Regions from separate parts of the Lysinibacillus sp. HST-98 genome, predicted to be linked through region 2. Evidence: predicted binding sites of a transcription regulator. Region 2 holds the regulator's gene; the other holds the start of a gene.

Region 1 (16,486 bases), on a different contig from region 2:
CGTGGACGTATTGATAGAGTGGATAGTGCAACAATAGATGACCGCTCTTATTTGCGGATTGTCGACTATAAATCCTCAGCTCGTGACCTTGATTTAAATGAGGTTTATTACGGATTATCCTTACAGGTCCTAACGTATTTAGATGTGGCAATGGAAAATAGCTCTTACTGGCTAGCAGGTGAAGCAGAGCCAGCAGGGGTACTGTATGTCCATGTCCATAATCCGATGCTGAAGCTGGATAAAGATTTGACGGACAGTGAAATAGAAGAGGATCGTTTAAAGCAGTATAAAATGAAAGGTTTGCTATCTGAAAATGCTGAAGCGATTTTATCGATGGACGAGCAATTGGAAGAAAGTAGTGGGCATTCAAAAATCATTCCTGTCTATATGAAAAAAGATGGAACACCGTCTGAATCACAATCGCGTATAGTTCCTGTCAATGATATGAAAAAGTTGCAACATTTCGTTCGTCGTAAACATCAGGAGGCAGGGAATGGTATCCTATCTGGTGATACGGCCATTAGCCCTTATAAATTAAAAGCTAAAACGGCATGTGATTATTGTCAATTTGCTGCGGTTTGCCAATTTGATCCATCAGATGGTAAACAAAACTATCGTCAATTAATGCAAGCAAAGCCGAATGATATTGTCGATAAAATTCGGAAGGAGATAGAATAGCATGGTACAAACAATTCCTGTTAAGCCAGTAGATGTCACATGGACAGACGATCAGTGGAAGGCCATTTATACTAGCGGTCAAGATACGCTTGTATCGGCTGCAGCAGGGTCTGGGAAAACAGCGGTTCTGATCAATCGTATGATTGAAAAAGTCATTGCTACTGAAAATCCGATCAATGTAGATGAACTATTGGTAGTGACCTTTACAAATGCCTCAGCCGCTGAAATGCGTCATCGTATGTCTGAGGCATTAGAAAAGGCGATAGCAGAAAATCCAACATCTAATCATTTAAGACGGCAGCTTAGTCTTGTTAATAAAGCACAAATTTCGACATTGCATTCCTTCTGTTTAGCAATTGTGAAGCAATTTGCGTACTTACTTGATATAGACCCAGGCTTTCGTATTGCCAATGAAGCAGAAATAGCATTATTGCGAGATGATGTTTTAGCAGAAGTTTTAGAAGATGCCTACGATTCTGAGGATGAGGATCACGTACAAGCCATCTATCGTCTTGTCGATAGCTTTACCTCAGATCGTGATGATCAAGCCATTGAAACACTGATTAGTAAACTTTATGATACGTCTCGTGTCCATGCCGAGCCTCAAAAATGGCTTTGGGGCCTGCCGAAAGCATATGAATTAGCTGATGAAGTAACAATAGATGATTTAGAGCTATCTCAATACGTCAAATTAACCGTACGTCATAGCCTGGAAGAGGCGTTTATGTTAATTTCTGAAATGCGCACAATTACATTACTGCCAGATGGACCTGCACCCTATGCAGAAACGGCAGAGGTAGATTTTGCTATGATTCAGGAAGGGATTCGCATTAGTCAAAGTGGGACATGGCAGGAGCTATTTGATTATTTTGCAACGGTAAAATGGTCTACCTTAAAGCGGGTATCGAAGGATGCACTAGTTAATGTAGAGCTACAGGAGCTGGCGAAGAAAAAACGAGAAGCAGCCAAAAAAATGATGAATAAAATCAAGGAGACATATTTTATTCGTACGCCTGCACGGCTACTTGAGGAAATAAGATTAATGGCACCGACCATTACTACGCTAGTTGAATTGACCACTACATTTAGTGAACAATTTCGACTAGCCAAGTTGGAACGGGGAATCATTGACTTTTCAGATTTGGAGCATTATGCACTTCAAATTTTAACGGTAGAGATAGATGGTGCGCTTCATCCATCACCGGTTGCACTAGATATGAAAAAGCGTTTTAAAGAAGTACTTGTGGATGAATATCAGGATACCAATATGCTACAGGAAACCATCTTACAGCTTGTCAAAACGGGTGAAGAAAAAGATGGCAACCTTTTTATGGTTGGGGATGTTAAACAAAGTATTTACCGTTTCCGATTAGCTGAGCCAAAGCTTTTTATGAGAAAATATAGTGAATACTTGGAGTCACCTGATTCAACGGGGATGCGAATAGATTTAAACGCTAACTTCCGAAGCCGAAAAGAAGTATTAAATGCTACAAACTATGTTTTTGCACAAATTATGGGTGAGCGTGTTGGTGAAATTTCTTATGATGACAATGCGTCACTAAAGCCTGCTGCGCCATATGATGAGAAAGAAATACCTGTTGAGCTGGTCGTATTGCATCCACCGCAAGAAGAGGAAACAACAGAAGAGCTGGAAGAACTAAGCAATGAGGCAACGGAGCTAGAGGAATTAAAAAAATCACAATATGAGGCACGATTTATTATCGATCGTATACGTCAGATGATGGAGGATGGAACAACTGTATACGATACGAAAACAAAAACAGAGCGACCATTAAAGTATAGTGATATTGTGATTTTAATGCGCTCGATGACATGGTCAACAGACTTAGTGGAGGAATTTAAGCTGGCAGGGATTCCACTCTATGCAGAATCATCTAAAGGCTATTTTGACGCACTCGAAGTAATGATTATGTTAAATGTCCTGAAGGTAGTCGATAATCCCTATCAGGATATCCCCTTAGCCTCTGTACTGCGCGCACCGTTTGTTGGTTTAACAGAAAATGAGCTGGCGAAAATACGTTTAGCCGATCAAAAGGTACCTTTTTATGATGCTTTACGACAATTTATTCGTAGTGAAGGACATGGTGTGCAAACCACTACATTTGAGAAGTTGCAACGCTTTATGTTGGCCTTTGAAAATTGGCGTGATTTAGCACGTCGAGGATCATTATCAGATTTAATCTGGAAAATTTATTTAGATACACATTATTATGAAATGGTTGGGGCAATGCCGAATGGCAAACAGCGTCAGGCAAATCTACGCGTATTACATGATCGTGCGTTAATGTATGAAAAAACGGCATTTCGAGGACTATTCCGTTTTTTACGCTTTATTGATCGTATGCGTACGCGTGGCGATGATTTAGGTACGGCCAAATCAATTGGCGAAAAGGATGATGTAGTACGTCTGGTGACAATACACTCTTCCAAAGGTTTAGAATATCCAGTCGTCTTTGTAGCAGGAATGGGACGTCCGTTTAATAAAATGGATTTTCATCAGCCTTATTTGTTTGATCAAGATTTTGGACTAGCTGTTAAGGCCATTGATCCTGAAAATCGTATCACCTATACATCGTTACCGTTTTTAGCATTGAAGGAGAAAAAAGAACTGGAGATGCGTGCAGAAGAAATGCGTGTCTTATATGTTGCAATGACGCGTGCGAAGGAGCGTTTGATTTTAGTAGGCTCAGTGAAGAACTGGGAGAAAACACGGGACAACTGGCAGGACGCACAAAGTTTACCAATGAATGCACCGCTTCAAGAATATTTACGTGCAAGAGCTAATAGTTATTTGGACTGGGTTGGCCCAGCAGTAGCAAGACATGCAGATTTTGCAACAGTAGCAAGCACATCTTATAAAGAACTGGATGATCAATCACATTGGTGGGTTCAAGCCATCGAGACAAAGCATTATTCATATGAGATAGAGGAGGCGATGGGCGATGAAGTACAGCAAGTGCTTGCGATGCAAGAGGATGAGGACTTGCTGGCTGAAATCACTACCCGCTTTCAAGCGCAGTATGTCTATCAAAAATCTACAAGAAAGCGCGCCAAAACATCTGTTAGTGAGATAAAGCGATTAGAAAATTTACAGCGCCAGGAGGAACCTGAATTTTATTTTGCCTCTCCTATCAAGCAAAAGACTTCGTCCATTGCACCTCGACCCGCTTTTTTACAGGAGCAACAACTAACTAGTGCTGAAATTGGTACAGCTGTGCACACAGTGATGCAGCATGTCCCTCAATATGGCTTTAGTCATATCAATGCTGTAAGGGACTTTGTGGAGGATTTAGTGGCAAGACAGCTTTTAACAGAGGCGGAGGGCAAAGTAGTTCCACAAGCGAAAATTTATCATTTTTTTGAGACAGAAATAGGGCAACGCTTTCAACGAGCAAGGCAGATACGTAGAGAAATGCCGTTTACAATTAGTAGAATCGATGAAGATGGTGATGCTCAAATTGTGCAAGGGATCATTGACTGCCTATTTGAGGATGAATACGGTAATTGGGTCTTGTTGGATTATAAAACGGATCGTATACAATCTCATTTTGCGCAGGAGCCAGCCCTGTCAAAAGAAATACTAGGTCGTTATGCCGTACAGCTTCGTGTTTATAGCGAAGCCATTGAATCTATTTTACACATCAAGGTGAGCGATAAAGTATTATTTTTATTCGATAATGAACAGACCATACATGCATAAAGAACTTGTTACGGGCAAAGTGGGGCAAAGTTTTTTCTTGCCCTGCTTTCACCATAGCTGCTAGTCAAGAGGAGGCTATTTTGTGGAGTTAAAACCAACAATGTTGCAGGAACGAATAGCAACATTAGATATTTTACGAGGTATTAGTTTAGTAGGTATCTTACTTGTAAATATGTATACCTTTTATTTGCCAATGCCGCATATTGATTTGGCATCATGGTTTACAACCCCATCGGATATTGTTTGGCAGAAAAATATTGATATTTATGTGCAAGGTAGCTTTTACCCGCTTTTTGCCATGCTATTTGGTTATGGGCTAGCCATGCAGTGGCAAAAGGCACAAAGTCGTGACCAAAACTTTTATACGCTGGGGCTTCGTAGACTGTCCATCCTGTTTGCCTTTGGTTTTATCCATGCTGTGCTAATTTGGTGGGGCGACATCTTAATGATGTATGCATTTTGTGGCGTTTTCTTAGTGCTTTTACTACGTTTGAGTCCTATCTGGCTATTAGCGAGTGCTTTGATTATTAATGGCTTGATGCAAGCTTTTATGCTCTTTGTAGTAGGGATTGTAAATTTTAATACAAAAGTAGATGATTACTTAGATATCGTATCAGTAGAGAAGGCCATCACGGCTTATGGGACAGGGAACTGGGTAGATGCCTTTATGCAACGCTTAACAGATTTATCGACGCAGGCAGGTATCGAGATGTGGTTTGTCGCACTGTTCACGATTTTACCGTATATGTTAATAGGTGCTGCTGCCTCTAAATGGCGTTTAGTAGAACGGGCTAAAGAATTGAAGTGGCTCTGGCTGACGTTTGCAATTGCTGGATTGGTCATCGGTATTGGTATAAAAAGCTTATCTATAATGTTTACAAGAACATATTTACTAGATTATTTAAAGGTATACATAGGGGGTCCAGTTCTATCGGTGGGCTATATTGGAGTTATTGTGTTACTTTGCTTAATGCCAATAATGCCAAAGCTACTTAGTCCTTTTGCAAAAATTGGACGAATGTCATTAACGATGTATATTCTTCAATCTATTATAGGTACTTGTTTATTCTACCAATTTGGCTTTGGTTGGTATGGTAAAGTAAGTGTAGAAACAGGGGTATTAATTGCTGTCGGTATTATTGTTGTGCAAATGATCATAGCAGAAATTTGGTTATCTAAGTGGAAACAAGGGCCGTTAGAGACAATATGGCGTAAATTAACATATAAGCAAAAAATAGAAGTGCGTTAATATATTCCTCTTCACATGCATATTTTATGAAGATATAACAACTTATAAAAATGTTGTCGCAAAAATGAGGTAATTTCTATCATATTGTTGTATTATGTAGAAAAAAGAAGGAGCTCTTTCAATCATGAAAATTTTATCATTCAAATTAGGTGGACATGTAAGCTTTGGACCAAAAGTAAAAAAAGAAGAAGCGGTATGGGATGTACTCGCTATTCAAAGTGAACTTCAAGTTCTCCCTTCTTTTTCAAGTTCAATCGTGGATGGCATTGCTTTAGGCTTTGATTTTGTGGAACAGATTCGTAAATTAGTAGAAGCAGCAGAAAAATCAGATAATGCTAATAGTTTTAAACGTGAATTTACAGAGATCGAATGGCTTTCACCAATTCCACGTACACCTAAAAATATTATGTGTATTGGTAAAAACTATGATGAACATGCAAAGGAAATGGGTGCAGAAGCAGCACCAGCGGATTTAATGGTATTCACAAAATCACCAACTGCAATTGCAGCAGATGGACAAACAATTTCCATTCATGCCGATCTTTCTTCAAAAATGGATTATGAAGGCGAGCTAGCTATCGTTATTGGTAAACGTGGCAAAAACATTCCTAAAAACTTAGCGTTTGATTACGTATTTGGTTATACAATTGCCAATGATGTAACAGCTCGTGATTTACAAGAGAAACATAAACAATTCTTCTTAGGTAAAAGCTTGGATGGTACTTGCCCTCTTGGACCATACCTTGTGACAAAGGATGAGATCCCAAATCCACAAGACTTAACAGTAGTCACAAAGGTCAATGATGAAGTACGTCAAAACGGCTCTACAAAAGATATGATGTTCTCTGTTGAAACGTTAGTATCCATCCTATCTCAGCATGTAACATTAGAGCCAGGAGATGTGATTTTAACAGGTACGCCAGCTGGTGTTGGCAAAGGGATGAACCCGCCGCAATTCTTAAAATCTGGAGATACAGTAAAAGTATCCATTCAAGGAATTGGTACTTTAGTCAACCATTTTGAATAATGATGATATCAATCCGCGAGAGTCTATACTCCGCGGATTTTTTACTTCTTTAAGGCACAGTAACAGAAGTAAAAACTATGAAATGCAATGATTCCAAGTTTTAAATGATGTAAATTATGTGAACACTATTGTAATATTTGAAACCCTTTCCATCGCATGGTAGGATAGAGTTTGATAGAAAAAGAATGAGGTGGGACAAACATGAGTTTTTTAACTAGCCAAACGCATTTGCATATTACTACTTGGGTAGTAGGTATTGTCATCTTTTTAATTGCGGCACTAATGGGCAAGCAATCAAAAGGCTTACATATGACATTACGTCTGTTTTATGTATTAATAATCATCACAGGTGGAGCATTATTTATCGAGGCAATGGACTATGGTAAAGGTATGCTTTACGGTTTTAAATTCTTAGGTGGCATACTTGTAATTGGTATGATGGAAATGGTATTAGTGCGCCAAAAGAAAAATAAACCAACAGCTATGTTTTGGATTTTATTTGCAGTATTCCTATTAATCACTTTGTTCCTAGGATTTAAACTGCCAATGGGGCAAGATTTCTTAGCATAATGATTTAAAAGTCGTGAAGTAGTTGCTTCACGGCTTTTATTTTGTAAATGAAAAGGGAAGACGGAATTGACACCTTTTTGTCGTAATTCATTTCGCATTTACGCAAAATCTTTGGAAAAGATAGCGACGTGACAGAGTTATTTGGTAAAATGACGTTGATTGGTTTGAAAGAGAGGGAATAACAGTGAAATTTAAGAAGTGGATAAGTGCGACGGCTGCATCACTTTTATTAGCAACTTCATTCGTAAGTACACCAGTAGCACATGCGGATGAATCAGCAACTAGAACAATAGCAGAGGAAAGCATCTATGATTTACTCGTTGACCGTTTCTTTAATGGCTCGGGCACAAACGATTTTGATACAAATACGCAGGACCCTTCGAAATTTGCGGGGGGCGATTTTACAGGTTTACAGGATAAACTGAAATTTATCGGTGAGATGGGCTATACAATTGTTTCCATTGGGCCTATTTTTTCTACAGAGAAATATGATGGATCAATGCCAACAAGCTATACTACAATTGAACGTCATTTTGGAACAACGGAAGAATTTCAAAGTGTTGTAGAGGCCTATAAAGCTAAAAATATGTCCATTATGGTGGATTTTCCACTTACAAATGTGAGTCCAAATCATGAGTGGGCAAAGGATGCATCGAAAGCGGATTGGATTGCATCTACCAATAATGGACAAGTACAGTGGGATTTATCGAATAAGGATGTGCAAGAAGCACTTATTCAAGCAGTAACTGAATTTGTTTCTACATATGACATCGGTGGTATTCGTTTAACAAATATCGCAGGGGCTGATACAGCGTTTATCAATGCGGTAATAGCTGCATTAAAAGAGACAAAAACGTCACTTTATGTGATAGCAAATGAAGAAAGTGATGCTGACTTTGATGCAACTTTCTCACCTGTAACAGCAGATATCTATCGAAATATATTTAAAAACGTGGATATGGATTCTTCAAAATTAATGGAACCCTTCACAGGAGAAAAACCGACACAAATTATGGTGGATTCACTTGAAACCCATCGTTTTACATTTGACTCTGCTAATGAAAATATGTTCCCACCTACCCGCTTAAAAATGGCGATGGGTGCTTTATTTATGCTACCAGGAATTCCTGTCGTACAATACGGGACAGAAATTGCTATGAATGGGGAAGCAAAACCAGATACACACCAGCTTTATAACTTTAAAACAGACGAAGAACTGATTGATTATATTAAAAATGTTCAATCTTTACGTAATCAATCAGCTACTTTACGTAATGGTGATTTTGAAGTCATTACAAATAAAAATGGGCTTCTTGTCTTTACACGTTCTTCTGACGAAGAAAAGTGGGTAATCATGGTTAATAATACTGGTAAAACACAACGCGTCGACTTAACACCTGAACAACTTGGTGAAGGGAAAATGCTGAACGGTATTTTACATGAGGAAAAAGTTCGCATAAATGAAAAAGAAGTTTATCCTGTTATTTTAGACCGAGAAATGGTTGAAATTTATCAAGTTCGCAATGATGAAGGCTTAAACACTCCTTATATGGTAGCTCTTGGCTTAGTATGGGTGATCTTTATTGGCTTTGTTGTCATCATCATTAAACGAGGAAAAGTTCGCCGTCAGGAGCAAGACGTCCAATAATAATCACAAGACAAAAAAGCATGCCAGGAGCCATCCTAGCATGCTTTTTATTAGCCTTCAAAGCTTTTATTTGTGAAGAAAATCGCAATAGTCCCAGGTCCGACATGTGAGCCGATCGCGGAGCCTATCATGGTAATTTGCACAGCTTGAGGTGAAAAACGCTCCTGGATAGAGGCTTTTGCTTCATTCGCAAAGGCAGCGTCGTCACTATGGCTAATACCTACGATTTTATTTGTAAAGCTGCCACCACGCTCCTGCATTAAATCTAACATCCGATTAAGTGCTTTTTTTCGACCGCGCGACTTTTCAATCGGTACAAGTTTGCCATCTTCTACATTTAAAATAGGCTTAATACTAAGAAGGCTGCCTAAAAATGCACTAGCTTTTGATACACGACCACCTTTTGCAAGGTAATCTAAGTCTTCTACTGTAAATAAATGCTCGACCTGAGGTGCAAGGGTATTTATTTTAGAGGCCATATCTTCTAGGGATACTCCTATATTTCGCAGTCGAACAGCTTCTTCCACAACAAGGCCATGTCCTAGTGATGCGCATTTAGAGTCGATAATGACTAGTTTTAAGGAAGGATACTGCTCAAGTACCTGATTGCGAATCATTTGAGCAGTACTATATGTGCCTGATAATTCTGATGAAAAAGCGATATAAATACCTTCTTCATCATTTTTGGCTAACTCCTCAAAATGCTTCAAAAAGAGCTCAGGTGACACTTGTGATGTTTTTGGCTGAGCACCTTGGCGTATTGCATCATAGATCTCTTTGGAATCAATTGAAATCACATCTTCATATTCTTTGTTGTTCAATTGCACTCGTAAAGGGAGTAGCACGACATCATTTTCTTCATAGTAAGATTTTGGTAGATCACATCCACTATCCGTAAAAATCTTCATTCTCTTATCCCCCTAATTTCAACTTACTTTTAAAGCTTTTTAACTTTCTTCAGTAGATACTCACTATAAATGGAAGGGGTACCACTGAATAAAGTTAAACTGGTAAAAATGGAATGTTAACTTGAACTTACTACTTAACTATGATAATTTCAAGCGTTCAATGAGTATTTTTGCAATTCCATCATCATTATTCGTTGCAGTTACTTCATTAGCTATGTTTTTAAGACTTGAGATACCGTTCCCCATCGCTACACCAAGTCCAGCATATTCAATCATTTCTAAATCATTGTCTTCATCGCCAAACGCGATGATGCGCTCACGTGGGATACCTAAATCTTTTGCCACATGCGCTATGCCAACAGCTTTATTTAAGCCTCGACGCACAATTTCAATAATATGAAGAGGTGCGCCCCAGCGACGATGCTCGATGACTTCAGCATGCACTGCCTGTAAATGATCACGTATAATAACCGAATTGGCTTCATTTGCCTGAATCAGCAAACTTGTGGGATTTTCCAAGAGATGTGTGTATAAATCGCCAAGTGTAATTCTTGGATTACCCATATTAAAAATATTTAAAATACGATCGTCTTCTGTGTGGACATAAATATCATCTTTTACCTCAGCGATAATATTTTCGTATTCATAACTGTTAATAGAATCAACAACATCATGTACGACACTTAAATCAATTGGTGTGTGCATATGTTGCCAAGAGACATTTTTAGGATGATGCACATATGCGCCATTAAAATTAACAATGGGTGTAGTGAGCCCAAGTTCATGATAATAAAGATCGCTTGCACGGTATGGACGTCCCGTCGCAATCATCACTTGATGCCCTTGTTCCTTAGCCTGCAATAATGTTTTTTTTGTTTTTGCAGAAATTTGTTGTTGATCTGTTAATAAAGTTCCATCTAAGTCTAATACGATTAAATGCGGTTTCATAGCTCGTTGCCCCTTTCCTATAGTTTGAATAGTATCTCTTTGTCTTACATTCGTCAAAATTTTGTCACAGTGAAAAAAGTTTGCTAACATAAAGATGAGAGAATAGTTGGGAGTGACAATAATGTTTGTAGAAAAAGAAGTGTGGGGAAATATTCCTTTATTACATATACATACAGACAAGATGAATGAAGAAACCCCGGTAGTCATTTTTTTGCATGGCTTTATGAGTGCAAAAGAACATAACTTACACTATGCATACCAATTGGTGCATAAAGGGGTGCGTGTCCTATTGCCAGATGCAAAATTTCATGGTGAGCGTAGCGAAGGCCTAACGGAAATGCAAATGAATTTAAATTTTTGGGACATTGTTTTAAATTCTATTCATGAAGTACAACAATTATATGATGAATTAAAGAATAAAAATTTATTAGCTAGTCATAAAATTGGCATAGGAGGCACTTCAATGGGTGGCATCGTGACATCAGGCTGTATGAAACTTTATGATTGGATACAAACAGCTGCAATATGCATGGGTGCACCTGGTTTTATAAAATTGGGTGAATACCAATTGCAACAATTTGCTAGAAGCGGAGTTAACTGGCCGATGTCAGAGGAAGACGTTGAAAAAATTAATGAAGCCCTTGCTAAATATGATGTCAGTTTCACACCAGAAAAATTCGCGGGTCGCCCTGTATTCTTTTGGCATGGAGAATTAGATAAAACAGTTCCTTTTCACGAAACATATAAATTTTATGAATCATTACGGGAATACTATGAAGCAAACCCTGAATATTTAAAGTTCATGGTGAACAAAAGGGCTGGACATGCTGTACCACGAGACGGTATGCTAGCAGCTACAGCATGGCTTGCACAGCATTTGGCATAACAGGATGCATCTGCTATGATAAGGTTAACACTATGATGGAAGGAGAAATACGAATGGATCAGGATATGAAAGATAGCATGTTAGGTGCTTTAGAAAACGTAATTGACCCTGAGCTTGGCATTGATATCGTCAACTTAGGTTTAGTATATGATGTGGAATTAGATGATGAAGGTGTTGCAACTGTTACGATGACACTAACATCTATGGGTTGTCCACTTGGTCCAGTCATTGTGGATCAAGTGAATACGGCGTTAGGGGAACTTCCTGAAGTGAAAAGTACAAATGTTAATATTGTATGGAATCCACCTTGGTCGAAAGATAAAATGTCACGCTATGCAAAAATGGCATTGGGCGTACGTTAAGTTAAAATTATTTAAAACCCTGCTTATTGAAAAATAAGCAGGGTTTTTGCTTGTAACGAAACTAATCAATACGGCATATTTGTAATGGACAATTTTCACAGGCAATTTCATTTTTTAAAAATTGTAAATCATGAATGGTAATAAATCCTTTATCAAAAGTGATAATCTCATGTTTTTTTAAATCATTCAGCATACGATTAATCATTTCCCGACTTGTCGCACACAAATTTGCAATTTCTGTATTTGTTAGCTGAAAATCAATAAAAATCGCGTCATTTTCTACAGGTTTACCATACGTATTGGACAGTCGAATGAGCGTTGAAAATAGAGCACCTTTTTTACCGTTTAACACTAAATCGCGCAAACGACTCTGATGCTTTAAGTTTTCTGTTTGTAGCCACTTCATGTATTCCACCATAACAGTCGGCTGCTCTTCTAGTAAATGTTCCAAAGATTTACGACTCAAAACATACAACGTAGAGGGTTCTAAAACTTTGGCAGTCATCGAATTATAGACAAGATTACAAAATAACGAACCTTCTCCTATTATGTTGTCAGGGCCACAAATGCGAATGGTTAATTCCTTTCCCGTCTCGGATTCTTGGCTAATCGAAATAACACCTGATTGGATGTAATAAATTTCTTTTGCCCGTTCACCCTCTAGAAAAATTTTATTTCCTTTATTCACTTTGATAAAAACACCGTGGTTTTGAAAAAGATCTTTAATTTTTTCAAACATATTATCCATTAAAACCATATCTCCAACACATCGCTTTCTTTTTGTAATAAATGGCGATTATTACAAAAGGATAGTGGATTTCGATACTAAAACACAGAAACATATCATTATTATAACGTAAACTTCCATAATAAGTGAAAAATTTTTAGGGCGATTTCTTTGCTAAGCATTGTCGAGTGATGTAAAATAAAGTTAGTCAAAAAAGGTCAAACTTTTTTCATATAAACAAGAGTGGGTATATAAATAATGAGAAATATGAAAATAAAGGAGTGCTAGCTATGCAATTTCAACAAACAGACAATAAAAAACCATTAGAACAATTTGGCCGCAATTTAATTGAAGAAGTAAAAAATGGCAAGATGGACCCTGTGATTGGGCGTGATGAAGAAATTCGAAATGTAATTCGTATTTTAACACGTAAAACGAAAAATAATCCTGTATTAATCGGTGAACCAGGAGTTGGTAAAACGGCGATTGTGGAAGGTTTAGCACAGCGTATTGTAAAAGGTGATGTACCAGAAGGCTTGAAAGAATGCGTATTATATGAATTAGATATGAGTGCGTTAATCGCTGGTGCAAGTTATCGTGGACAATTTGAAGAACGCTTAAAAGGTGTGCTAAAAGAAGTAAAAGAATCAGAAGGACAAATCATTCTATTTATTGATGAAATTCATACGATCGTAGGTGCAGGGAAAACAGATGGCGCTATGGATGCAGGAAATATGCTAAAACCTATGCTAGCACGTGGTGAATTACACTGTATTGGTGCTACTACATTAGACGAATATCGTATGTACATTGAAAAGGATCCTGCCTTAGAACGTCGATTCCAGCAAGTACTAGTGCGTGAGCCATCTATAGAGGATACAGTATCCATTTTACGTGGTTTAAAAGAACGCTTTGAATTACATCACGCCGTACGTATTCATGACAGAGCAATTGTTGCGGCAGCAGAACTATCCAACCGCTATATTACAGAACGATTTTTACCTGATAAGGCCATTGATTTAATTGATGAGGCTTGTGCAATGATTCGTACAGAAATTGATTCAATGCCACAGGAACTAGACGCAGTCACACGTCGTATTATGCAGCTTGAAATTGAGGAACAGGCATTGCGTAAGGAAAAGGACGAGGCAAGTAAAAAACGTTTGGAGCAATTACGTGAAGAATTAACAAAGTTAAAAGAATCCTCTGAGGGCATGCGTCAACAATGGGAGGCCGAAAAAGAAAAGCTACACGATATTCAGAAAAAACGTGAAACATTGGATAAATATCGTCGTGATCTAGATGAGGCAGAAAGTAAATATGATTTAAATAAAGCTGCTGAATTACGTCATGGTAAAATTCCGACACTTGAAAAAGACATTCAGGTCCTTGAAAAGGAATTAGAGAACGGTGCAGAATCTCGTATCTTACGTGAAGAGGTAACAGCAGATGAAATCGCAGCAATTGTTTCACGTTGGACAGGAATCCCTGTAACAAAATTAGTAGAGGGTGAGCGTGAAAAACTATTACGTTTAAAGGATACATTACATGAACGTGTAGTTGGACAAGATACAGCAGTTCAATTAGTGACAGAAGCGGTATGGCGTGCACGTGCAGGTATCAAAGATCCACACCGACCTATTGGTAGCTTTTTATTTTTAGGTCCAACTGGTGTAGGTAAAACAGAACTTGCCAAGGCACTTGCTGCACAGTTATTTGATTCAGAAGATCACTTTATTCGGATTGATATGAGTGAATACATGGAGAAACATAGTGTGTCTCGACTTGTTGGGGCTCCTCCAGGCTATGTGGGCTATGAGGAAGGTGGACAACTAACGGAAGCAGTTCGCCGAAATCCTTATTCGGTGGTGCTACTAGATGAGATTGAAAAAGCTCATCCTGATGTGGCGAACATTCTATTGCAAATTTTAGATGATGGGCGCATTACAGATAGTCAGGGACGAATAGTGAATTTTACAAACACAGTAGTCATTTTAACTTCGAATATCGGCTCTAGTTATTTAATGGAGGCAAAGGAAAATGATGCCGCTGTGGAGGACTTAGTCATGTCAGCCCTACGACAACATTTTAAACCTGAGCTATTAAACAGAATGGATGACATCATCTTCTTCCATGCATTATCTACTAAACATTTTACTGCGATTGCCTGGAAGTATGTGGAGCAATTAATTAAACGTGTCGCAGAGCAAGAAATTACTTTATCTGTCGAGCAAGAAGTTATTGATTGGGTAGTAGAGCAAGGTGCAGATGCCCAATTTGGAGCAAGACCACTAAAACGCTTTGTACAGCGACATATCGAAACAGCCGTTGCTAGAGAACTCTTACGCGGAGAAGTTTTACCAGGGGAGACGTTGCATGTGAAAATGCATGAGGGTCAATGTGTTGTGGAAAAATAACAGAAAAAACCTGTTCGGCATGAAGCTGAACAGGTTTTTTCTAGCTGAATTAATGATGGTCTGCAGCTTCTGGTGTAGGGTCGTTTGGAATGATTGCTCCAATAATAAAGATAAGGATGGAGAATACAACAGAAACGATTGCCCCAGTTTTGAAATCAAATGGTACACCAAGTACGGAGCTGACTACGTAGTTTAACATAGAAACTAGTAGGAATGACCATATGAACGTTACGATATATTGCATTAATTTCACCTCAACCGAACTTTTTTCATCATAAGGTTTTACTCATATTCATTATCATATCATAACATAAATCAAAAAAAAATGAACCATTTATGTGAAACATGGCGATTTTGTCACAACAAATATGAGATTTAGTATTTTATGTTTGGTAATGTAAAGTATTTAGGAACAGCTGTGAAATAGGGGAATGCGCTCCTAAGCGAATGAAAAGTGCTCCAAAAGGGAAGAACACCGCTCATACATGATGCAAGGTGCTTTGAAAAATAATGAACAAACTCAACAATGTACGATAGATAAAGCTCTAAACAGAATAACCTCAATCCATAAAATTCTTCACTTCTATATTCAAAGAACACTACCCTCAGCCGCATAAATTTTAAATCATCTTGCGTCATTCCTTTTATATGCGTTATAATTATGACCAGTTACTAATAATTGATAGTAAGAAAGCTGAGGGGTTGCTATATGAACGCTGGTATTATAGGAATAGGCAAATATGTTCCTGAGAAGGTCGTTACAAATTTTGATTTGGAAAAAATCATGGATACTTCTGATGAATGGATTCGTACTCGAACAGGCATTGAAGAACGTCATTTTGCGGCAGATGATCAGGAAACTTCAGATTTGGCAGTAGCTGCTGCAAAAGAAGCTATTGCAAATGCGGGTATTACGCCTGAGGAAATTGGTTTAATTCTTGTAGCAACTGTCACACAGGATCAAACTTTTCCAAGTGTAGCTTGTATGATTCAGGAACAAATCGGAGCAGTAAATGCTGCAGCAATGGATCAAGCAGCAGCATGTGCAGGATTTATATATAGTTTAGTGACAGCAAAGCACTTTGTTGAGGCAAATGCTTATAAATATGTCTTAGTAGTAGGTGTTGAAAAGCTGTCGAAAGTCGTTGATTGGGAAGATCGCAATACAGCTGTATTATTTGGCGATGGTGCCAGTGCAGCTATCATTGGGCAAGTCTCTGAAGGTAGAGGTATTCTATCCTTTGAACTTGGTGCAGATGGTACAGGTGGAAAGAATCTTTATTTAACGAAGCAAGATACAATTGCGATGAATGGTCGTGAAGTGTTTAAATTTGCTGTTCGACAA
Region 2 (16,486 bases):
TGTTTAAAGACGGCCAACATAAAGATAACGATAATTATCATAATCCCGAGTACAATAAAATAGCTGTATTGCCCATGTAGCTCAGGCATGTTATCGAAATTCATCCCATACACACCAGCAATGAAAGTAAGTGGTATAAAGATAGTTGATACAATTGTTAAAGTCATCATAATCCCGTTCATTCGGCTAGAACTCATAGCCATATAACTATCTCGCATATCTGCTGTAAGCTCTCGATTAGATTCAACCATTTCTGTTAGCTTAAGTAGATGGTCGTAGATATCTCCAAAATAAGCTCTCTCCGATTTTTTTAGTGAGAAACGGTAAGAATTAAGAATGCGATATAAAAGATCACGCATTGGTAAAATAGTACGTCTTAAGTCAAGCAAGTCACTACGGAACTCGAAGACAATTTTCATGGCATTTACATTACTTTGGTATGTAAGTTCACCTTCTAAAGCATTTAGATGATCTTCAATTTTGTAAACGAGTGGGAAATAACTATCAACAATTTTATCAATGGTTTGATACGTTAGGTATACAGTACCTCGCTCCCAATTCTTCGGTTGGTTTTCCAGCATTTTTTGCACCTTCTCTATCTCAGGGACAGGATTTTTATGGAAGGTTATGATGAATTTATTGGAGGCAAAAATATTAACCTCCTCCGCAGCTAACGTCTCTTCATTTACTCGATGAATGACAAAGAAATGAAAATCATCATAGAAATCGAGCTTAGGACGCTGCAACCTCATTAAGCAATCTTCAATAGCAAGAGGGTGAAAGTGGAAAAATGTATCCAACAATAATTCTTCCTCGGCTGTAGGACAATTAAAATCAACCCAATACCATTCAAATTCTTGCTGATGTATCTCTTCTAATGGAAAATCCTTTAACAATTGTTGCTGCTTTGTAATGCCAATGGTGCTTATCACGGTTTTCACCTCAAATTATTTACTACAAAATAGTTAGCGATCCTCTTTAAAGCATACCCAACCACCGAACAAAGTAGTGGCAAAAAATCTAGAAGGTTTAGTAAAGCCCGCACTTTGTAAAAGTGTTAAAATTTCCTCTTCACTCATAAAAGAAAGGGAACGAATGGATTTTTCCATCTCTGCTACATCGGATAAAGAAAGTCTTGTATGCTGTAGCCAATAAGAACGCCATAAATCAAATTGTAGTTCTGTTTCTAAAGATCCTAGCTGACCATATTTTGAAACAAGGACAAATGGTGCTCCAGGTTTCAAATGTCTTGCTATTGCTTTTATTGTTTCTAGCTTTTCTTTATAATCGTGAATAAAATGCAAGACGAGTACACAACTTGCTGCATCATACTGAGTAGAGGACAGCGAAGCATCTAGTATTGTAGCCTGATGGAATGACATATTATTTGGTAGAGTGAGCAAACGCTCTTTAGCTATAGTAAGCATGGATTCTGATGGATCAATGCCAGTGAATGACCAGTGAGGTCTTCCTTCTGCAAGCTGTATAATTTCATTGCCACTCCCTGCTCCCACGACTAACATGTTAGCATTTTCTGATAGCCTAGAATAATAAAAAGTTTGTATTAAACGTAGCATGGTATCATAACTCGGCAATGTACGGCGAATACCCTTTTCATATTCATTTGCTAATGTGTTGTTAAATTCCAACGCTCCTCACAGCCTTTCAAAAAAATTTTAAAAAATCCTTCTTAATGTGAAACTATTGCGGGTATAGTTCCGTAAATAGTAGTACACAAAACATAGAATAAAGTTCAAAGAAAGGGTTGATATATATGGAGTCTAAATGGTCTAAAGTAATCATACACGCAAGTGCATTTTTTGCGCCATGGTTAGTGCCCATTATTTTCTTTTTAATTAGTTCGGATGAGGAAATAAAGGCAATTTCTATTCAAGCACTGCTATTCCAAATTGTCATGGGTGTTTTAATTGCTATCTCTGTTGTTTTAAGCTTTGTCCTTATTGGCTTACCATTTTTAATCATTTTCGGCATTATGCTATTTGTGGTACCGATTATCGGTATCGTAAAAGCATTGTCTGATGAACCTTGGCGTTATCCAATTGTTGGTCGCTGGGTATAATTTTCATAGACGCAAGTATATGCTAATTGCATATGCTTGCGTTTTTTCTATGACGAATAAGGGTACATTAGGTGTATGAGGAAATTATTAAACCGTAAACAAATGATCGAAAAGTGCCTTTTTCGGTTATTAAAAAGCCATTTTCAAGACTTTGCACTTTTCTATGGGCGAAATCATTGCAATTTTTTTCAAGCGTTTTGTATAATATACTCAAAGAAAGTCAAAGATAGTCAAAGTCAGTGAAGCAAGCGAGGTGTATTCCTAAAATGCGTAATATATCAGACATCATAGAGGGTTACTTAAAGCAAGTACTTGAATTAGGTGGGGAAGGGCATATTGAAATTAAACGTAGTGAAATTGCTGATAAATTTCAATGTGTACCATCACAAATAAATTATGTTATTAATACAAGATTTACTGCCGAGCGGGGTTACCTTGTTGAGAGCAAACGTGGTGGTGGTGGATACATTCGAATTTTACGTGTCCGCGCGAATTCACAGATTGATTTGATCGACGATGTTCTCAGGCAAATTGAAGGTGGGGCATCACAAACGATGGCAGAAGATTTGGTTTATCGACTCATTGATGAGCAGGTAATTTCCAAGCGAGAAGCGAAATTAATGTTAGCAGCAATTGATCGCTCCACGATCGACTTGCATCTCCCATTAAGAGATGTCATTCGATCAAAAATATTGCGAGCAATGCTGACAACAATAAAATATGAACAACAAAAATAGTGAGGTGATGGAAATGATATGCGAACATTGTAAACAACGTAATGCGACAGTTACAGTAACACAAGTTCAAAGTGGGCAAAAAGTAGAGCATCATTATTGTGACGTCTGCGCCTCACAATTCCATCCATTTCATGCAGAGTTTAAACAAGAGCCAGTATCTATTCAACAGTTATTGTCTAACTGGTTTGGCTCTCCTACATGGCAAAAGGTGGGGGAAAAACAACAGGTACAACCACAGCAGCAAACATGCCCACAATGTGGATTTTCGTATAAGCAATTTTTAAAAGAAGGAAAATTCGGGTGCCCAAGCTGTTATGACACATTTGGAGATCATTTGCCAAAGCTTTTTAATCGTATTCAGGCAGGTCCACAACACATTGGTAAAATGCCTGGTGCTCGCAGTAATGTGTATGTTATTAAAAAGCAAATAGAGGATATCCGCAAGCGTATGAAATCCGCCGTAGATGAAGAACAGTTTGAAGAAGCGGCGAAGCTACGTGATGAAGTCAAAGAGCTAGAGAAGCATCTACAATTTGAAGGTGGTGATGTGACATGATGATTGAATCATTTTTAGAGCGTGCGACACCAACATGGATGCATATCAAAGATGATTACTCAGATATCGTCATTAGTACACGGATCCGCCTTGCACGAAATTTAGATGGCTATCGTTTTCCATTAGCATTTTCAGAAAATGAGGCACTGCAAGTGGAACAGGCCGTTACACATGCAATCAGCGATAGCCCAACGCTTCAAAATGATTATGCTTATTTTGCTATAAAGGATTTAACCCCTTTACAGCGTCAAATTCTTGTAGAAAAGCATTTGATTAGCCCGCAACTGGCTAAAAAAGAGCAAGTGGGCTCTATACTACTCTCTGAAGATGAATCCATTAGCATTATGGTGAATGAAGAGGATCATTTACGCATTCAATGTATGACAGCAAGTTTTCAACTTCAAAGTGCCTATGAACAAGCAAATAAGATTGATCGTATCCTAGAGAAAGTATTACCATATGCTTTTCGAGATACTTTTGGTTATTTAACAAGCTGTCCAACGAATATTGGTACAGGGCTACGAGCATCCGTCATGATGCATTTACCCGCTCTTACATTAACTGGGCAAATGAATCAAATTATAAATGCCATGACACGCTTAGGAATGACTGTAAGAGGTATATATGGTGAAGGAAGCGAAAATTTAGGAAATGTTTATCAAGTCTCTAACCAAATTACACTTGGGAAGACAGAGGAAGATATATTAGCAGATATACAAAGTGTCGCTGAAAAGATTATTCAAAAAGAGCGGCATGCAAGAGGTAAATTAATGGAAAAGGCAGAGCTTGCGCTAGAAGATCGCGTATATCGAGCTTTAGGCACACTTACACATGCAAGAATTTTAACAAGTGAGGAAGCTGCTACTTGCCTATCTAATGTTCGTTTAGGAGTAGATTTACAATTGATTGATGGTATACAAGCAACGACCTTAAATGAATGTGTTGTTAGTATGCAACCAGGTTTTTTACAGCACTATGCAGGTGAGGCATTACCACCTGCTGAACGGGATCGTGTACGAGCGGAGATGCTTCGTGACGCATTATCCCAAGAACATGCGAATAAGCCTATAAATGGGGAAAAAGGAGAGGATTTATATGATGTTTAATCGTTTTACACAACGCGCGCAAAAAGTATTACAGCTTGCTCAGGAAGAGGCTATTCGTTGGAAGCACGAATCTATCGGTACAGAGCATATTCTATTAGGGCTTATACGTGAAGGCGGTGGTATTGCTGCGAAAGCGTTAGAAGCCATTGATATTAGTCCTCAAATGATTGAAGCTGGCATTGAAGAATTAGTTGGTAAGGGCAAAGAAGATGTCGGTCCAATCGTTCATTATACGCCAAGAGCTAAAAAAGTAATTGAATTATCTGTTGATGAGTCACGTAAACTAGGTCACTCCTATATCGGTACAGAGCATTTATTATTGGCGCTTATACGTGAGGGTGAGGGGGTGGCAGCTCGCGTTTTAAACAATGCGGGAGTCGGCTTAAATAAAGCTCGCCAGCAAGTATTATTGCTATTAGGTAATAATGATAATGCACAATCTGGCCAACAAGCAGCTCAAGCTGCCAATACACCTACATTAGATAGCCTAGCACGTGATCTAACACAAATTGCACGTGAAGGTACATTAGACCCTGTCATTGGCCGAAGCAAGGAAATTACACGAGTTATTGAGGTTTTATCGCGTCGTACGAAAAATAACCCTGTATTAATTGGTGAGCCAGGTGTTGGTAAAACAGCGATTGCTGAAGGATTGGCACAGCAAATTATTAATAATGAAGTTCCAGAAATCCTTCGTGACAAACGTGTAATGACCTTAGATATGGGGACAGTTGTTGCAGGTACAAAATATCGTGGAGAATTTGAAGATCGTTTGAAAAAAGTGATGGATGAAATTCGCCAAGCAGGCAACATCATTTTATTTATTGACGAATTGCATACATTAATTGGTGCGGGTGGTGCTGAAGGTGCGATTGATGCATCAAATATCTTAAAACCATCTTTAGCACGTGGTGAACTTCAATGTATTGGTGCCACAACACTTGATGAGTACCGCAAGTACATTGAAAAGGATGCAGCCTTAGAGCGTCGTTTCCAACCAATCCAAGTGGATGAGCCGACAGTGGAAGAGGCTATTCTAATTATTCAAGGCTTACGCGATCGTTATGAAGCGCATCACCGTGTGAAAATTACAGATGAAGCGATTGAAGCAGCGGCAAAAATGAGTGATAGATATATTTCTGACCGATTCTTACCAGATAAAGCGATTGACTTAATCGATGAAGCAGGTTCTAAAGTACGCTTACGCTCATTCGCAGTCCCACCAAACTTAAAGGCGCTTGAGGATAAGCTTGAAAATGTTCGTTCTGAAAAAAATGCAGCCGTATCAGGTCAAGAATTTGAAAAGGCAGCAGCGCTAAGAGATACAGAGCAAAAGCTGAAGGATGAAATTGAAGCTACTCGAAAAAATTGGAAAGAAGAGCAAGGTAAAGCCGAATCTAAAGTGACTGTGGATGATGTAGCAGCAGTTGTATCAATGTGGACAGGAATTCCAGTAGCTAAAATTGCTTCTGAAGAATCTTCGAAGTTATTACAGCTTGAAGAAGAGTTACACAAACGTGTAGTAGGGCAAGGAGAAGCAGTAGAAGCGATTTCTCGTGCAATACGTCGTGCAAGAGCAGGCTTAAAAGATCCAAAACGACCAATTGGCTCATTTATCTTCTTAGGACCTACAGGCGTTGGTAAAACAGAGCTTGCAAGAGCACTTGCTGAAGTAATGTTTGGTGATGAGGATGCGATGATTCGTGTTGATATGTCCGAGTATATGGAGAAACATTCGACTTCTCGTCTAGTAGGTTCACCTCCAGGCTATGTAGGCTTCGATGATGGTGGCCAACTGACAGAGAAAGTTCGCCGTAAGCCATATTCAGTCGTTTTATTAGATGAAATTGAAAAGGCACACCCTGATGTATTCAATATTCTATTGCAAGTGCTTGAAGATGGTCGTTTAACTGACTCTAAGGGACGTGTAGTAGACTTCCGCAATACAGTGGTCATTATGACGTCAAACGTTGGTGCAGATGCATTAAAATACCAAAAGAACCTTGGTTTCAATGTAGGTGGTGCAGAGTCTAAGCATAAAGACATGAAGGGTACGATGTTAGAAGAATTGAAAAAAGCATTCCGTCCAGAATTCTTAAACCGTATCGATGAAATGATTGTCTTCCACGCCTTAGAAAAAGAGCACTTAAAAGAAATCATTGCGATGATGGGCAATGCTTTAACAAAACGCTTGAAAGAGCAAGATATTTCGTTAGAGCTGACTGATGCAGCACTTGAAAAAATTGCTGAAGAAGGCTATGACCCTCAATATGGTGCTCGTCCACTACGTCGTGCATTACAAAAACAAGTAGAGGATCGATTATCAGAAGAATTACTAAAGGGTAATGTAGAAAAGGGTAATCAGGTTGTCATTGATTACGTAAACGATGAGTTTGTTGTAAAGAAAAAAGAGGGAGTTTCCATCTCTAAATAATTTCAAGAAAAGACAGTAAGGCTTTAAGTGCCAAGCTGTCTTTTTTTTTGTACAATTAAGGATAAGAACAAATATTCGAGGTGAAAGCAATTTGGCAAAGAAAAAAACGAAATTTGTATGTTCAGGCTGTGGCTATGAATCTGCTAAATGGATGGGAAGATGCCCTGGGTGTGGCGAATGGAATAAAATGGTGGAAGAAGTAGAAATGGTTGCAAAAGGCCCACGTGGAGCATTTCAACATTCTGCTACAGTTACTCAAAAGGCAATCCCCATTATCCAAGTGGAAGCTACTGAAGAATCGCGCGTAGCAACAGAAATGGGCGAACTCAATCGTGTATTAGGCGGTGGCATTGTACCTGGTTCTCTAGTATTAATTGGGGGTGATCCTGGAATAGGGAAATCAACATTACTATTACAGGTTTCCGCATTACTCTCGAATAAAGGGCATCGCGTACTTTATATTTCTGGAGAGGAATCTATTCGTCAAACGAAATTACGAGCAGAGCGTTTAGGAGTGATTTCTCAAGAGCTTTACATATACTCTGAAACAAACCTAGAGTTTTTAAACCAAACCATTGATGAAGTACAACCTAAATTTGTCATTGTCGATTCCATACAAACGGTTTTTCATCCAGAAGTAACAAGCGCCCCAGGTAGTGTCTCACAGGTTCGTGAATGTACAGCTGAGCTGATGCGAATCGCTAAAACAAAAGGTATTGCTATTTTTCTAGTAGGGCATGTCACAAAAGAGGGACAAATTGCAGGGCCACGTATTTTAGAGCATATGGTGGATACTGTACTGTACTTTGAAGGGGAGAGACATCATAATCATCGTATTTTACGAAGCCAAAAAAACCGCTTCGGATCTACAAATGAAATTGCTATATTTGAAATGCTTCAAGGTGGGTTAAAGGAAGTTCTAAACCCTTCTGAGCTATTTTTACAGGAGCGTTCACAAGGTGCGGCGGGGTCAACTATTGTAGCCTCAATGGAGGGGACAAGGCCAATCCTTGTTGAAATTCAATCCTTAGTTACGCCTACGAGCTTTAACTATCCTAAACGTATGGCCACAGGTGTCGATCAAAATCGAGTACAATTGCTAATGGCTGTACTAGAAAAGCGTATGGGTCTCATGCTACAAGCTCAGGATGCATATATTAAAGTTGCTGGTGGTGTCAAGCTGGATGAGCCAGCAATAGATTTAGCAGTGTTGACAAGCATTGTATCTAGTTTTAAGGATCAGGCAGTGCGTGCAACGGATTGCTTTATTGGTGAGGTCGGACTGACAGGTGAGGTCCGTCGGGTATCACGTATAGAACAGAGAGTCATTGAAGCGGCGAAGCTTGGATTTAAAAGAGCTTTCATTCCTTCTTCGAATATTGGTGGTTGGGAATTTCCGCAGGGAATTGAAATTGTTGGTGTAGAAACGATAAAAGATGCACTAAATGCATGCTTTAGAGAGTTATAAAGGAGGTTGTGCATGTTGGATATTATTCTGACATGCATTTTCCTTCATTTTTAATGCTAATATCGGAAACTCAAATAAAAGAATGAACGTCCTAAATAATAGCTGATGAATGAATAAAGGATTTCATCTAGTACGAACAAAATAGAAGTTTGTAAAATTTTGTCTAACTGTCTTATCCTTGTTTCACAACATCAAAAATAATGAGATTTTGACTGAGCTCATGAAAGATTTTCTACCGTAAACTATGTATAATCTTAACTAACCATTAGGAGGTGACAGCTTGTGAAAAAATTTGTTCAAATTGCGTTTTTACTGATTGGAGGAGCATTGGGCCTTGTTTTCTTACCGCCATTATACGAATTGCTTCATTTATCATCTAATCCTTGGCTAGATAATCCTTATGTATCAGTAGCTCTAGGCGCACTTTTACTGTTTACACTATCTTTTGCATTTTCCGATTACTTTGTAAGGCTCATTAGCTGGATGGAAGAAGTTCTGTTTAAGGTTCCTATCGGAGATTTATTATTTGGTACGTTTGGTTTAATAATTGGGTTGATTGTCGCTTACTTTTTAGGCTTTGCCATTGATAGTGTACCATTCCCTGTTATTTCGGAAGTACTTCCAATTATCCTGTCATTTGTATTAGGGTATTTAGGGTTCCGTCTAGGTTTTAGAAAAAGAGATGAGCTCATACAGCTTTTTACATTACGTAGTACCAATACGAAGAAAAAAGCTGCTGAAGGTGCTGAAGCTCAGGAGGTTCGTGGAAGCTACAAACTGCTAGATACAAGTGTAATTATCGATGGTCGTATTGCTGATATTTCTGAAACAGGCTTCATTGAAGGTATATTAGTTGTACCTCAATTTGTGCTCACAGAGCTTCAGCATATAGCTGATTCTTCTGATACCTTAAAGCGCACAAGAGGTCGGCGTGGTTTAGATATTTTAAAAAAATTACAAGATGAGCGTAAGACAAAAGTTGAAATTACGGATGAGGATTTTGAAGATGTACAAGAGGTAGATTTAAAGCTTGTCCGTCTTGCAAAAAAAATGGGCAATGATACATGCATCGTTACGAATGATTTTAACCTGAATAAAGTCTGTGAGCTCCATCATGTAAAAGTGTTAAATATCAATGATTTAGCGAATGCAGTGAAACCTGTAGTCATACCAGGTGAAGATATGCAGGTTGTGGTTATAAAGGATGGCAAAGAGCATAACCAAGGAGTTGCCTATTTAGATGATGGTACGATGATTGTGGTTGAAGGTGGTCGTAGTTACATCGGACAGGCAATTACAGTTACAGTTACTAGTGTGCTGCAAACATCGGCAGGTCGTATGATATTTGCTAAGCCGAAGGACGATTAGGATGTGGGAAAATGCAATATGAAGTGGTTCTACCTGCTGCTGGAAGTGGTAAGCGTATGGGAGCAGGGCAAAATAAATTATTTTTAAAGCTTTTAGAGAAACCTATTCTGGTACACACACTAGAAGTGTTTCAACAAGATCCCGCTTGCACAGGTATTTGGCTCGCTGTAAAACCAGAAGAACGTGGATTTATTCAAAAAATGCTAGAGGACTATAGGATTACCAAAGTGAAGGGTTTACCTGATGGGGGTGCTGAGCGACAGCATTCGGTCCATTCGTGCATGAAAGAGATGCAACAGGTAGATATTGTGCTTGTCCACGATGCAGCACGCCCGTTTATTACGCATGATATCATTGCAAAGCTTGTACAGAACGCGCATAATCATGGTGCAGCAATTGCAGGGGTTCGTGCGAAAGATACGATGAAAAAAGTATCAATGAATGGCATTATAGAGGAAACGGTTGATCGAGAAAGCCTTTGGATGGTACAAACTCCACAAGCATTCCGTTTTGAATTAATTATGGAAGCGGAGGACGTAGCTGAAAAAGTAGGTTTTCTTGGGACAGATGAGGCAATGCTAATGGAGCGTCTCGGACATCAGGTACACATCGTAGAAAGTAGTTATGAAAATGTAAAAATGACAACACAAGAAGACTTAGTATTTGGTGAGGCAATTTTGCGTAAGCGTGAATCATTTAATCATTAAGAAATATTATTTATAGAGGCTATTCATTCGTAGTTTTTTGAGAATGGATAGTCTTTTTTATTTGTTTTGGTTGGGGAAAATTGTATGGTCAGAATGCCTTATTGCTTCGTAATCTGTTCATCCATATATGTATGATAATAATGACATTTTGCTAGTCGAATTAGATGCGAAGGCGTAGGAAGAAAATAAAAAGTTGGAATAGTTCAAATAAAGTGGTTTTATCCATTTGTGATCGTTTTACGTGTAAAATGAAATAGTGGATATATGATTAATAAGGTAATAGAATAGATGAAAAGATGTGAGGGGTGTTTATTGTGTCATTAAATGATTGGTTAAATCAAAAGGTTCCAGAAATTACAGGTTCATTAACTAGTATAAATAAACAGTACATCGACGTTGACAACTCAATAGGCTTTGATGGACGAGATCGGGTTATAAAAATAATCGATAATTTCCATGAGGTGCTGTTTCCTGGCATTTATATGACAAGACCTATTGATGAAACAAGGGTGAACGTAGTTTGCAGTAATAAGCTGCGTGAAACAGCATTAGATTTGCGAGATATTATCGAAAAAGTATTATTTTATAATATGGAGGACAGTGATCCTGCCAATTGCGAGAAGTATTGCCGTGAACAAGCAGACAAAATTGTTATGAATTTGATTAATCGATTTCCTGCCATTCGCCAAGTGTTACAAACAGATATTCAAGCGGCATATAATGGTGACCCTGCAGCTCTTTCCACAGAGGAGATTTTACTAAGCTATCCATCTATTGTGGCTGTTTATATTCACCGCATCGCACATGAGTTATACGAAATGGGCGTACAAATTGTGCCTCGTATTATGTCAGAATATGCACACCGATTAACAGGTATCGATATTCATCCAGGGGCTACCATAGGAGAATCTTTCTTTATTGACCATGGAACAGGTGTCGTTATCGGTGAAACTTGCACTATCGGTAAGAATGTAAAAATTTATCAAGGTGTAACATTAGGTGCACTAAGCTTCCCGTTAGATGAAAATGGTAATCCAATTAAGGGCATTAAGCGTCATCCGAATATTGCTGACAATGTTGTCATTTATGCTGGTGCTACTATTTTAGGGGGCGAGACGACGATTGGACATGATTCCGTCTTAGGGAGTAATATTTGGCTAACACACTCCGTTCCCCCTTATTCACGTGTCTATAATTCACAGCCATCTCCGAATATTAGCAACAGTCAAATGAAAAATATAGAGTATCATATTTAAAGAATATGGGGCAGTCTAGAGAGTGTAGCTTTCTAAACTGCCCATTACTGCTATAGGAGGATAATTATTAAAGCGCTTTTCAAACAACCTAGGGCAAATTTTGATATGATAATGATAAATATTAATTAAAGGAAGATGAATATGTTTCGAATTGGACAAGGTTTTGACGTACATGCATTTGAAGAAGGTCGTCCATTAATTATTGGGGGCATTACCATTCCGCATGAAAAAGGACTAGTAGGACATTCAGATGCGGATGTTCTCTTACACACTGTCACAGACGCGGCTCTAGGAGCAATTGGAGAAGGGGATATTGGCCGTCATTTTCCAGATACAGACCCTGCATTTAAAGATGCAGATTCAGCAAAATTATTAGAGTACATTTGGAAGATTGTTGAGGACAAGGGTTATTCTCTAGGTAATGTCGATTGTACCATTATGGCACAACGTCCTAAAATGGCACCCTATATTGGACAGATGCAACAACGTATCGCTGAATTATTACACGCAGAGCCTTCACAGGTAAATGTTAAAGCAACTACAACTGAACGATTAGGTTTTACAGGTCGCGAGGAAGGTATTGCGGCAATGGCAACGATTCTATTGATCAAGAAATAAATGTGGATGAACCCCGCTTTTATTTCCTGTAACAGAGTGGTAAAATGAACAAAGTCAATTTTTGATCGAAAATTTAGGAGGCTTTTAATTATGACGAAAGAAGTTCGCGTTCGTTACGCGCCATCTCCAACAGGTTATTTACATATCGGTGGAGCGCGTACAGCATTATTCAATTATTTATATGCAAAACATCATAACGGTAAATTCATTGTACGTATTGAAGATACGGATATTGAACGTAATGTAGAGGGCGGAGAAGCATCTCAGCTAGATAACCTAAAATGGTTAGGTATTGAATATGATGAGTCCATTGATATTGGTGGACCTTATGCGCCTTATCGTCAAATGGAACGTCTTGATATTTATAAAGAACACGCTGAAAAACTATTAGAGCAAGGTGTAGCCTACAAGTGTTTCTGTTCTTCTGAAAAGCTTGAAGCATCTCGTGAAGAACAAAAAGCAAGAGGTGTAGCGGCTCCTACTTATGATGGTACATGTCGCCACTTATCAGCAGATGAAGTCGCTGCTAAAGAAGCGGCAGGTGAGCCATACACAATTCGTATGCGTGTACCTGAAAATGTAACATACGAATTTGAAGATTTAGTTCGTGGACAAGTTACATTTGAATCTAAAGATATTGGTGATTGGGTACTTGTAAAAGCTAATGGTATTCCAACATATAACTATGCAGTTGTTTTAGATGATCACTTTATGGAAATCTCTCACGTTTTCCGCGGTGAGGAGCATTTATCGAATACACCAAAGCAAATGATGATCTTTGATGCATTTGGTTGGGAATATCCACGCTTTGGTCATATGACATTAATTATTAACGAAAACCGTAAAAAACTATCAAAGCGTGATGAATCGATTATTCAATTTGTTACGCAATATAAAGATTTAGGTTATCTTCCTGAAGCGATGTTTAACTTCTTTGCGCTACTTGGTTGGTCTCCAGAGGGAGAAGAAGAGATTTTCTCAAAAGAAGAATTTATCAAAATTTTTGATGAGAAACGTCTTTCAAAATCACCATCTATGTTCGATAAACAAAAGCTAACATGGATGAATAATCAATATATTAAAAAATTGTCTTTGGAAGAAGTTGTAGCATTATCTTTACCACACCTACAAAAAGCAGGCTTATTACCTGAAGAATTGACTGCAGAGCAACATGCTTGGGCGACGGATTTAATTGCGCTTTATCATGACCAAATGAGCTTTGGTGCAGAAATTGTCGAATTATCTAGCCTATTCTTTAACGACCATATTGAATATGATGAAGAAGCAAAAGAGGTTTTAGCAGGAGAGCAAGTACCTGAAGTAATGGCAGCATTTAAAGCGCAATTGGAAGAGCTAGAAGAGTTTACACCAGATGCGGTAAAAGCTGCAATTAAAGCTGTACAAAAGACAACTGGTCATAAAGGTAAAAATCTGTTCATGCCAATCCGTGTTGTGACAACTGGTGAAACACATGGACCAGAGTTGCCGAACGCCATTTGTTTAATTGGTAAAGAGAAAGCAATTGACCGTGTAGAGAAATTTGCACAATAAAGATAAATTTATTGACAATTCATTCTTTCGTTGTAAAATGTATTTACATTGAAAAAGCGTTGATAAGGAGAAGTAAGTGGCGCATGCTCTTAAGAGAGGACCATCATCGGCTGAAAGTGGTCTGAGCCTAGGCAAAACTGAAATGCACCTTTGAGCATAAAGCTGAACGAGAGTAGGCTTTATCGAGTCATCCCCGTTAATGGATGTCCAAAGTGGAAGGCTTTTTGTCTTCAATCAGAGTGGAACCACGCAAATCGAGCGTCTCTGTCATTCCTTTTAGGAGTGATAGGGGCGCTTTTTTATTCAACAGAAAAGGAGAGTGAAACACAATGGGTATTCAAATTTTTAACTCATTAACACGACAAAAGGAAACCTTTGTACCGCTAGAAGAGGGCAAGGTAAAAATGTATGTCTGCGGTCCTACGGTGTATAACTATATCCATATTGGGAATTCACGTCCTGTAATTGTTTATGATACAGTACGTCGTTATTTTCAGTATAAAGGCTATGATGTAAAGTTTGTTTCCAATTTTACGGATGTAGACGATAAAATTATTAAAGCAGCAAATGAGCTTGGTGAAGAAGTGCATGAATTAACAGAGCGCTTTATTGCAGCCTATTTTGAAGATGTTACAGCACTGGGATGCAAAAAAGCAGATGTTCATCCACGTGTGACAGAGCATATGGACGATATCATTCAATTTATTCAAGTGCTAATTGAAAAGGGCTACGCTTATGAGTCTGCTGGAGATGTATATTACCGTACTCGTAAATTTGATGGCTACGGTAAATTATCACACCAATCAGTTGACGATTTAAAAATCGGTGCTCGTATTGAAGCGGGCGAGAAAAAAGATGATGCGCTAGATTTCGCTTTATGGAAAGCTGCTAAGCCAGGTGAGATATTCTGGCAAAGCCCATGGGGAGATGGCCGTCCAGGGTGGCATATTGAGTGTTCTGTAATGGCTCGTGAACATTTAGGAGATACTATTGATATTCATGCTGGTGGGCAGGATTTAACTTTCCCTCACCACGAAAATGAAATTGCTCAATCAGAGGCACACAATGATAAAACATTTGCGCGTTATTGGATGCATAACGGGTATATTAATATTGATAATGAAAAGATGTCCAAATCTCTTGGGAATTTTATTCTTGTGAATGATATCCGTAAACAAATTGACCCGCAGATATTGCGTTTCTTCATGCTATCTGTCCATTATCGTCATCCAATTAACTTTGCGAAGGATCTAGTAGAAGCTGCTGCGTCAGGTTTAGAGCGTATTCGTACAGCATACAACAATGTGAAGCACCGCCTTACGACTACCGTAAGCTTAGGTGATCATTCAGAAGAATGGCTGAACAAAATTACGGAACAAAAAGCGCATTTTGAAGAGGCAATGGACGATGATTTTAATACAGCCAACGCTATTTCTGTATTATTTGAAGTAGCTCGTATTGCTAACATTTACTTAAGTGAAGCCAATACTTGCAAGAAGGTATTAGAAACTTTTATTGAAACCTTTGAAGTACTAGGTGACGTCTTAGGTATTGAATTTGCAAAAGAAGAAGAACTATTAGACGAAGAAATTGAAGAATTATTACAAGAGCGCGTTGAGGCACGTAAAAGTCGTGATTTTGCTCGTTCTGATGAGATCCGTGACCATTTGCAAGCCCAAGGTATCATTTTAGAAGATACACGACAAGGAACTAGATGGAAACGAGGGTAATTAAGTTGGATAAACTTCGCAATGAAGATGTTAAACAATTAAAAGCGCTGGCGTTAGCCTATATGGGTGATGCCGTATTGGAACAAAAGGTCCGAGAATATTTGCTACGCTCTGGTCGTGTTAAACCAAACACACTACATCGAGAGGCAACTCGCTACGTTTCAGCAAAAGCGCAATCTATGATCGTTCATCGCATGATAGATGAAAATTATTTAACAGAGGAGGAATTGGCTGTGTTCCGCCGTGGACGCAATGCCAAATCCGGCTCTGTACCAAAAAATACGGATGTCCAGACCTATCGTAATAGCTCAGGCTTTGAGGCAGTGCTTGGTAGTTTATATTTATTGAATGAACTAGAACGCGTCTACGAAATCATTGCATATGCTATTCAAATAATCGAGGAATCAAAAGGAGTGTCTAAATAATGGCAGAACAGAATGGTGAAATTATTGCCGGTAAAAACCCAGTGTTAGAAGCACTTCGTTCAGGCCGCGATATGAATAAAGTATGGATTGCAGAAGGAGTAAAGAAATCTGGCGTCAATGAACTGCTAGATTTAGCCCGTGAACGTGGTGTTATAGTTCAATTTGTCCCAAAAAAGAAAGTTGATCAATTATCAAGTGCTAATCATCAAGGAATCGTTGCTTCTGTTGCCGCTTATAAGTATGCTGAACTTGAGGATTTATTTGCAGCAGCGGCTAATAAACAGGAAGATCCTTTTTTCTTAATCTTAGATGAGTTAGAGGATCCTCATAATCTAGGGTCTATTATGAGAACGGCTGATGCTATAGGGGCACATGGTATTATTATTCCTAAGCGCCGATCAGTGAGTTTAACAGCAGTAGTGGCAAAGGCATCTACAGGAGCGATTGAAC

What was found. The regulator CtsR, encoded in region 2, represses protease genes until heat stress. The targets are predictions, from matches to a motif close to ATGGTCAATAAAGGTCAAACA.
Region 1: the regulator CtsR is predicted to act here: its motif matches at 12,929-12,949, upstream of JIN86_RS11105 (ATP-dependent Clp protease ATP-binding subunit).

The regions. Positions count from the first base shown of each region.
Region 1 covers NZ_JAENHX010000004.1:22,979-39,464, reverse strand. The annotation lists gene addB (helicase-exonuclease AddAB subunit AddB) at 1-678, shown strand, start outside; gene addA (helicase-exonuclease AddAB subunit AddA) at 680-4,399, shown strand; gene JIN86_RS11150 (DUF418 domain-containing protein) at 4,482-5,648, shown strand; gene JIN86_RS11145 (fumarylacetoacetate hydrolase family protein) at 5,773-6,675, shown strand; gene JIN86_RS11140 (YisL family protein) at 6,877-7,245, shown strand; gene JIN86_RS11135 (alpha-amylase family glycosyl hydrolase) at 7,430-8,893, shown strand; gene JIN86_RS11130 (DegV family protein) at 8,944-9,801, opposite strand; gene JIN86_RS11125 (Cof-type HAD-IIB family hydrolase) at 9,940-10,749, opposite strand; gene JIN86_RS11120 (prolyl oligopeptidase family serine peptidase) at 10,871-11,635, shown strand; gene JIN86_RS11115 (metal-sulfur cluster assembly factor) at 11,689-11,997, shown strand; gene JIN86_RS11110 (Crp/Fnr family transcriptional regulator) at 12,059-12,745, opposite strand; gene JIN86_RS11105 (ATP-dependent Clp protease ATP-binding subunit) at 13,015-15,141, shown strand; gene JIN86_RS11100 (YjzD family protein) at 15,191-15,385, opposite strand; gene JIN86_RS11095 (beta-ketoacyl-ACP synthase III) at 15,851-16,486, shown strand, end outside.
Region 2 covers NZ_JAENHX010000008.1:139,994-156,479, forward strand. The annotation lists gene corA (magnesium/cobalt transporter CorA) at 1-932, opposite strand, end outside; gene JIN86_RS17445 (class I SAM-dependent methyltransferase) at 966-1,649, opposite strand; gene JIN86_RS17450 (DUF4870 domain-containing protein) at 1,775-2,080, shown strand; gene JIN86_RS17455 (CtsR family transcriptional regulator) at 2,347-2,817, shown strand; gene JIN86_RS17460 (UvrB/UvrC motif-containing protein) at 2,831-3,373, shown strand; gene mcsB (protein-arginine kinase McsB) at 3,370-4,479, shown strand; gene JIN86_RS17470 (ATP-dependent Clp protease ATP-binding subunit) at 4,469-6,913, shown strand; gene radA (DNA repair protein RadA) at 7,005-8,381, shown strand; gene JIN86_RS17480 (PIN/TRAM domain-containing protein) at 8,664-9,749, shown strand; gene ispD (2-C-methyl-D-erythritol 4-phosphate cytidylyltransferase) at 9,761-10,456, shown strand; gene epsC (serine O-acetyltransferase EpsC) at 10,771-11,712, shown strand; gene ispF (2-C-methyl-D-erythritol 2,4-cyclodiphosphate synthase) at 11,854-12,330, shown strand; gene gltX (glutamate--tRNA ligase) at 12,421-13,881, shown strand; T-box leader at 13,932-14,150, shown strand; gene cysS (cysteine--tRNA ligase) at 14,211-15,611, shown strand; gene JIN86_RS17510 (Mini-ribonuclease 3) at 15,596-16,036, shown strand; gene rlmB (23S rRNA (guanosine(2251)-2'-O)-methyltransferase RlmB) at 16,036-16,486, shown strand, end outside.